Regions from separate parts of the Lysinibacillus sp. NPDC094177 genome, predicted to be linked through region 2. Evidence: riboswitches for the same ligand, from Rfam matches in the RefSeq annotation. Region 2 holds a riboswitch; the other holds the start of a gene.
The links. Region 2 has a riboswitch for cyclic di-GMP ahead of ACQKNC_RS20355 (methyl-accepting chemotaxis protein). Riboswitches for the same ligand answer to the same signal wherever they lie in the genome.
Positions count from the first base shown of each region.

Region 1: another riboswitch for cyclic di-GMP. It lies ahead of ACQKNC_RS01095 (amidase); the one in region 2 lies ahead of ACQKNC_RS20355 (methyl-accepting chemotaxis protein).

Region 1 is NZ_JBNNTW010000001.1:229,251-233,471, reverse strand. It holds gene ACQKNC_RS01110 (M20/M25/M40 family metallo-hydrolase) at 1-630, shown strand, start outside; gene ACQKNC_RS01105 (chemotaxis protein CheW) at 656-1,144, shown strand; gene ACQKNC_RS01100 (DUF6366 family protein) at 1,366-1,572, shown strand; cyclic di-GMP riboswitch class I at 1,810-1,898, shown strand; gene ACQKNC_RS01095 (amidase) at 1,942-2,829, shown strand; gene nspC (carboxynorspermidine decarboxylase) at 2,874-4,013, opposite strand; gene ACQKNC_RS01085 (saccharopine dehydrogenase family protein) at 4,010-4,221, opposite strand, start outside.
Region 2 is NZ_JBNNTW010000018.1:31,580-35,800, reverse strand. It holds gene ACQKNC_RS20355 (methyl-accepting chemotaxis protein) at 236-1,975, opposite strand; cyclic di-GMP riboswitch class I at 2,078-2,163, opposite strand; gene ACQKNC_RS20350 (hypothetical protein) at 2,632-2,829, opposite strand; gene ACQKNC_RS20345 (DUF1456 family protein) at 3,156-3,653, opposite strand; gene ACQKNC_RS20340 (alpha/beta-type small acid-soluble spore protein) at 3,859-4,056, shown strand.

The DNA.
Region 1 (4,221 bases), on a different contig from region 2:
AGCGATGGCAAAGTAGGCGGTATTGTAACTGCTGCTCCATTCCAAGCAAAAATTTTCGCTAAAATAATTGGGAAAACAGCGCACGCTGGTGTTGCTCCAGAAAAAGGAATATCAGCGATTACAGTTGCTTCCAAATGTATCGCACAAATGAAACTTGGTCGTTTGGATGAAGAAACTACAGCAAATATCGGTCGCTTTGAGGGTGGTCAGGCAACAAATATTGTATGTGATGAAGTAACAATACTAGCAGAAGCACGTTCTATCGACAAAACGAAGCTAGATGCACAAACTAAGCATATGCAAGAGACGTTTGAACAAGTTTCTGCTTCATTAGGGGCACGAGCTGAAGTAGAAGTGAAGCTAATGTACCCTGGATTCCGTGTAACAGAAAATGATAAAGTTGTTCAAGTGGCAATGGCAGCTGCACACAACATCGACCGCACACCAAAGCTTGGCATTTCAGGCGGAGGTTCCGATGCTAATGTTATTGCAGGCTTTGGCATCCCAACAGTAAATCTGTCGGTTGGGTACGAGGACATTCATACAACAAATGAAAAAATCCCAGTAGAAGAATTAGAAAAATTAGCAGATTTACTTGTTGAAATCGTTAAAGAGTCTGCGAAAAAATAACAACAGAATCGAAGGAAGTGAACGCATGGAAAGTGTAAAGGCAGTAGTTTTTGCTTGTGGTACAGAGGAATATGCAGTGCCTGTGGAACAAGCGATTTCGATTGAAAAGCTAGAGCATGTAACACCGATTCCTCATTTGCCTAATTATCTTCTAGGCTTTACAAGAATTCGTGGCGAGCTCGTACCTGTGCTTGATTTTGAGCGTATTCTTTATAATCGTTCTTCTAATGCTGCAACAGCACGGGTTATTGTGTTGAATACGGACGTTGTAAATTATGGATTACTTGTAACGGAAGCTCGTGAAATTCTTGATTTTGATGAGTCGGTATTAAAGCAAATGGGACTTGTCAATTATTCAAAAACACGATACTTTACAGCTGTGGCTAATCTTGAAAATCGTATGATCACATACGTTGACCCGAAAATACTTGTGAATTCATTAGAAGGTATACGTGAAATAATAAATTATTTACACAAAATGCTTGAAAATGAAAAAGAAAACGTAGAGGCATGAGTTTTTATAGGATTAATAAATCCAATACAACACTTCATAGTTGATGTTTTAGGCAGAATTACAAATTTGTGATTCTGTCTTTCTTTTTAACCTCTTTTCCATTTCGACTGGGCGCACTTTCCTGGAGGCGTCCAATAAGCCACATTACAAATAAGCATAAAAATGGATATGTCTTTCTATAGTATAAAAAGTAAACATTAATTTAGGGGAGGTTTTGTCATATGGATTCAAAGAAAAAGGAAACACCAGAAGAAAAAAGAGAGCGTTTAAAACAAACTGAATTAAAAAACAATGCTACAGGTTCTTTAAACGATGGAATAAATAGGGGAACTAGCGGAAATTTAAATGGTATGGGCTGGAAAGAGACGGTAGTGTTAGTTTTAGTGTTATTTATAGGATACATTACATATAAATTATTTTTCAGTTAAAGATATCAAAAGGAATCTTTATCTAATTTTGCATTCCTTTTTTCTCAATTGCTACACATACATCTTCCATATCATTCATCCAATATGTTCACCTTGATCATCACTACTACGTTTTTATGCTGATATAGTAAAAATAACCTGTGTTCTTATTAACTTATTTGAAAGTTGTTAATAAAATTATGCGTTTTACCTACAGACATTTTCATTCCAACGTCGTATTATGTAAAGCAAGAAAACTACTGTAAAAGGCAAACTTCACCGAAAGGGAAGGACGCAAAGCCATGAGTCTAAACACTATTTTAGTGCATGATTGTCAGGTTGCCAGGTTCTGTTCTATGAGCCTCGGCGAATAGAATGGAGATGTAATATATGGTAAGTCATTCACTATCAAAAGCAATCATTGTTTTTATAGTAACAATTGTAAGTACACTAGGATTAACAATGGGAAAGGTAGACGCAAAGGCCGTGCAAGATAGGGCTACTTGGTTGTGGGATACGACAAAGATTGTCGAAGATGAATCAGGAGTACTCTCATTTTTAGAAAGTAAGCAGGTAAATAAATTATATTTACAAATTAATAGTGATATAGCAAGTAACTATTACAAAAGTTTTATCGATAAAGCATCAGCAAAAGGTATAAAAGTATATGCGTTAGATGGTTCTGCAAACTGGGTTTCAACAGATGGCTATAAAATGCAGGATCAGCTGTTTGACTGGTTACATACATATAATGAAAATGCATCAGCAACAGAGCAATTTTCTGGAGTTCATCTCGATGTAGAGCCCTACTTAAATAGTGGTTGGAGCTCAAACCAAGTAAATACGATTGAATCCTATCAAACGCTTCTTACTAGAGCGAAAGGGGATACCGATCAATTACAATTGCCATTAGAAGTCGATATGCCATTTTGGTTTGACGAAATTACATACAATAACCCATTTGGGCAAGGTTTATTAGCGGATTGGGTAATTGACCAAGTGGAAAGTGTTTCGATAATGGCCTATCGAGATACCGCTAAAGACATAATAAAAATTGTTGAACATGAAATAAACTATGCAAATAAAGTAAATAAATCAATTATTATTGGTGTAGAAACCGGAGCCTCTGATGAAGGGAGAAATATTACCTTCTATGATAATGGAGAAGCTTACATGAATAAACAGTTAGCACAAGTTCATAAGTATTATGCCAATAAAACAAGCTATAATGGTTTTGCCATTCATCATGTTGATAGTTGGATGAATATGCAGCCGTAAAAAAATCCTCTCCAACAATAAGTTGGAGAGGATTTTCTTTGTTTTTACGAAAGTCGACCGCTATAGTCTTCAAATTTAAATTCACGAATGACTTTAATGCCTTCCTCATCGTTATAAGAAACGATTGATGGAAGATTAACACCATTAAACATATGATTTTTTACCATTGAGTAATGCGCCATATCTGTGAATACTAGACGATCGCCTGGTTGTAAAGGTTGTTCAAATGAATAATCACCTATCACATCACCAGCAAGACATGTAAGTCCGCCTAGACGATATGTGTAAGCTAGCTCATTTGGTTGACCTGAACCGATAATCATTGGACGGTATGGCATTTCTAGAACGTCTGGCATATGGCAAGTCGCCGATGTATCTAAAATTGCTAGGTCCATACCGTTTTTCTGCACATCAAGAACAGTTGCTACTAAATAACCTGTATTAAGGGCAACAGCTTCACCTGGCTCTAAATATACGAGAAGGTTATACTTGTCTTGAATGTAATTAATGACATTCACAAGCTTTTCTACATCATAATCGTCACGAGTAATATGATGACCTCCACCAAAGTTTAACCATTTCATTTGATGTAAGACATCACCAAATTTTTCTTCGACAACTTGTATAATACGCTCTAAAGTATCTGAGTTTTGCTCACACATTGCATGGAAGTGTAAACCATCAATACCTTCAAGCTGTGACTTGTCGAAATTGGCTAAAGTTGTGCCAAGACGAGAATTCGTGTAGCAAGGGTCGTAAAGGGCCGTTTCAATTTCAGAGTACTCAGGATTGATACGAATACCACATTCAATTGTTTTACCAGCAGATTTTACTTTGTCCTTATATTGATTCCATTGGTTAAATGAATTAAACACAATATGATCAACATAGCCAAGAAGCTCGTCCATTTCATGCTCTACGTAAGCTGGTGCATAGACATGCACTTCTTTGCCCATTTTTTCATAACCTAATCGTGCTTCAAATAATGAGCTGGACGTAATCCCTGCTAAATATTCACCCACTAATGGGAATGTTGAATGCATTGAAAATCCTTTTAAGGCAAGTAAAATACGGCAGCCTGTTCGATCTTGAATCGATTTTAAAAGCTCTAGATTTTTTGTTAATAATCGCTCATCCACTACGTAAGAAGGGGATGGAACTTTTGAAAAATCAATTGGTTTCATCGGCTTAATTCCTTCGTTTCTAAATCAAGGTCAAGTAATTCTGGATTGTGGCTTTCTTGCCATGGTAGACCCCATTTATTTAACGCATCCATGAATGGATCTGGATTGAAATCTTCGACGTTCCAAACGCCTGGTTTACGCCATTCACCGTTCATCACAAGCATCGCACCAATCATTGCTGGCACACCAGTTGTGTAAGAAATCGCCT
Region 2 (4,221 bases):
ACCAGTACAATGTCATTATTTACCAATAAATAGAATTTTCTTACATAAACTAGCTATAACTAATCATTTTTAAGTGTCATTTTTTCAGCACAAAAAAAAACGAGAACATTGAAATTCAATGCTCTCGTTTCATCTTGTCTACAAAAGAATAAATGTAAAATAATACAAATCGATAAATAAAAGTTGATTTCACTTTGTCTTCAATTTCCTCGTAACTCCGTGAAAAATCAACACATCATTCATTCTCCAATTTGAATTTTGCTACAAGTACCTGCAATTCTTCTGCAGTGTTTCCTAATGAATACGATGCCTCTTTCACCTCTTGCATAGTTGTCAATTGCTCTTGAGTTGCATTTGACACATTAGACGAAAATTCAGATGACTGCTCCGTAGATTGCTTAATATTATTGACAGATGCTGCAACTTCCTCCGAAGAAGCAGAAATTTGTTGAGATGCAGCCGAAATTTCACGAATCTGACTTGCAACTTCTTCTGATGAAGCGAGTATTTCTTTAAAGATTTCCCCTACTTCATTTGTAAACTCCATACCAGCCTTTACATCTTCTTTACCTTTTTCCATTACAGCGATAGAAGCGTTAGAATCAGCTTGGACTGTACTAATTAAATTGTATATTTCCGTTGCAGATTGTGATGATTGTTCCGCTAATCGTCTAACCTCGTCAGCGACAACAGCGAAGCCTTTCCCGTGCTCTCCTGCTCTAGCAGCTTCAATTGCCGCATTTAATGCTAGTAGGTTTGTTTGATCGGCTATTGCTGTAATAAGACTTACAATATCGCTAATTTTTTTCGTATTGATATGTAATCCGTTTATCGTTGTCCCTATTTGTTCAACAGAATCATTAATCAATTCCATTTGTGCAATGACTTTCTGAACAATATGGTTTCCACGTTCTGAAGCTTGAGAAGCAGAAATAGATGATTCAGCAGCTGTATTAGCAGAGTCAGCAATTTGCTGGATGCCTGTCGCTGTTTCCTCCATAGCAGCAGCTGTTTCCTCAGTCATAACCATTGAAGCCTCAGAATTTTGCGTGATTTGCCCCATGTCTTGAGCAATATTTGTTGCACTATTATATGTCTGTGCTGCATTAACAGTTAGCTGGTTAGCTGCTGAAGATACATTATCAGATGTATTTCTAATATTTAAAATGATATGTTGTAAACTTGAAACCATCGTATTAATAGATTCAGATAAACTTCCGATTTCGTCCTTCGTTATTTCTAAATCCACATTTACTAATTCCCCATTCGCTACTTGATTTGCAGCATTTACTACTTTCTTAAGTGGTTTTAATAGACGATCAATAACTATGTAAAGTAAAACTAATAAAATTAAAATTCCAATAACAGCTATAACAATCTGTTTTATAACACTGGTTTTAATGATCGTATTTATGTAGTCCGCAGAATAATCAATACCTAATAATGCAATGAGCTTTCCATTGTCATCTTTAATTGGGCTAAATACAGTTCGCCATGAACCATAAGGGTCTTGGTAAATATCGGTTACCTCAGTACTATTATTCTCAATTGCCAAATTAGCTGTTTTCACATGTTCATCTGCTAAATCAGTATCGACTTCACCAGCTTCATTTATATCGTTCAAATTAGATGTATAGCCTATCGGTTTAATACCACTTGCATCCTGCACATCCCAAATATAGCTCCACCTCATAATTCCTTGTTCTTCTTTAATCTTATCGAGTTGTTTTTGAACTTTCTTAAATATAGCATTAGTCTCTCCCTTTTCAGTCAATAAATCTTTAATATCATCACTATCAAGATTCATAGCTGTCAATAAACCAACACTTTTTAACTCTTGTTCTAAATCACCAGACATTCGATTGTTTAATTCTCTAATACTTTGCGTAGTAATAATAGCAATTAGAAGCAAAACAATAATAGAAACCGTTAGTAAAAGTTTGTATTTTAATGGAACATTTTTCAACAACTTCATGATTATTACTTCCTCCTTTATCGTATTTTTGGCAAAAAAATAACCTATTTCAAAAGAAACAGGCATCAAAGAATATAACTAGCAATATATGTACTTGACTAGTACTCCTGCTTAGCCAGCATAGCATACACTACCTTAGACCTATAACTTCGCGTCTCTACCTAACAGTAGATTTACCCATCTTTTCCCTCACAAAATTAACATAATGGGTAAAAGTAGTCAATGTCACTAGATAAAAATACACATATTTTTTACAATTTTAATATTATAAAATGAGTACTATTACATAATTTTCTCAGCTCATCCATAATACTCTTCAGAGACATCCGCCGGAAACTTTAGGCCAACACGACGTCGGTCACTCAGGCGTTTTCACAGGATGTGAAGTTCTTAGCCTGAGTTCCTCTTTTCAGCAGATGTTTGTTCACCCACTGAAAAGTAACTTAAACCCGCGTTTATCTCACCACCTATTGAGGGGAGACTTCTGTACCAGTCGCTACGCTTTCGGTCAAAAGACTTTTGTAGCTACCGTTTCACTTACGTTACATAAAACATTTGCTGAAAGAAGTTAAAAACAGCTACAACGTAATATTGTAGCTGCTACTATAATTTTAAATAATCAATTACCCCTAAATGATTATTCATATTAAAGATCGTTATCTATTTAGTACCATGACTAAAACTGACGGTATGAATGATAAAGCAAACATGCATGAATACCACATAGATGTACGGCGTAATGAAAAACGAACTTTTTTCTTTTCTGCATAAAAAATATCTAACATAACTGAAGCAACAACAAGTGGGATAGTAACACATGCGATAGCAACTAATAAAATGTCTAAACCAAACATAAAAGCACCCCTCTGTTCGTGAACATTTATTTTCCATCTTTGTGACAACTTTATGTCAATATTAGTGTACACAATTTCGCCACAAGTTGTCAATTAGATTTAACTAAGAAAAAAATGCTTTTTATAGAAAATTTTCATCACAACAAAGGTATTTACGTAAGGATTTCAAAAAAAAGCAGCTACAAATTCGCAGCTGCTTTGTTAATCATTAATATATTGGATGTTTACTAAAATTCCCACTTGATTATTCAGGAAAGAACGTTTATTATAGCGCCTTGACTTAACGCTTCTTTTTAATAAGGAACAGACTTTAATATTGAGCCATTTTACTCTTCTCTATATTTATATGTCAGCCCTCTTAAAAAATTTCTCACAAAGCGATCGCCACATTCTTTATAATTACGATGACTTGGACTTCTTAAAATGGCACCTAATTCGCCTTTCGAAACGCTAACGCCTCCGTCATATAAAATATCGAGCATTTCCTCACTCGTTAAGGCTAACGCAATCTTCACTTTCTTTAATAACATATTATTAGGGCTTTCTTTCCCAGAAACAGGTAGTGGTCCTTCTAGCTGACCAGACTTAGGCTTTTGCGACCCTCGTTTAAATGTAATAAATCCATTTAAAAATGCCTCTACCATTTTATTATTACATTTGATGTATTCTTCTGGTGCTTCTTCCTCATCATTAACTTTAATAAGCATGTTCAATACTTCTTCCTTCGTAAAGTCCATGCCGCCTAACTTAAAAATTTCAACCATATCTTTATTTTTGATATCTAGTGCATATCTTAAACGAATTAATATATCATTGTTCGTCATTTAAAAAACCTCCATTTTGACTGTAAAAGCGCTTCTAACAATCCTATCCTCGAAACTGAAGCATACTTTATTATAGCAGAGACATACACAATTTTAGCTAGCTTTCCAAAAGTTACTTTCTATAGTATTTAGAATGTGCATTTTACTTTTTAACATGTATGATTAGCTAACTCTCGACCATTCTAATCTCAAGGAGGTGAGATAAATGGCTAATCGTAGTTCAAATAAGCTTCTAGTTCCTGGTGTACATGAAGCTGTTGATCAATTGAAATATGAAATCGCACAAGAATTTAATGTACAATTAGGGCCAGAAGCCTCTTCTCGTGCAAACGGTTCAGTCGGAGGAGAAATCACAAAACGCCTCGTAGAAATGGCTGAAAAACGTTCAAAAGGTTTATTATAATAATAAATTTCAAAAAGAACGAATCCCTTTTTTAAATTGGAATTCGTTCTTTCATGCTTTAACATCTTTCAGCGGGTGTCCAAACATCTGTACCTGTCGCTACGCTTTCGCACAGAATGAACCCCTTTTGCTGACGCTACGTTAGCACTGCGCTTTCGCACAAAA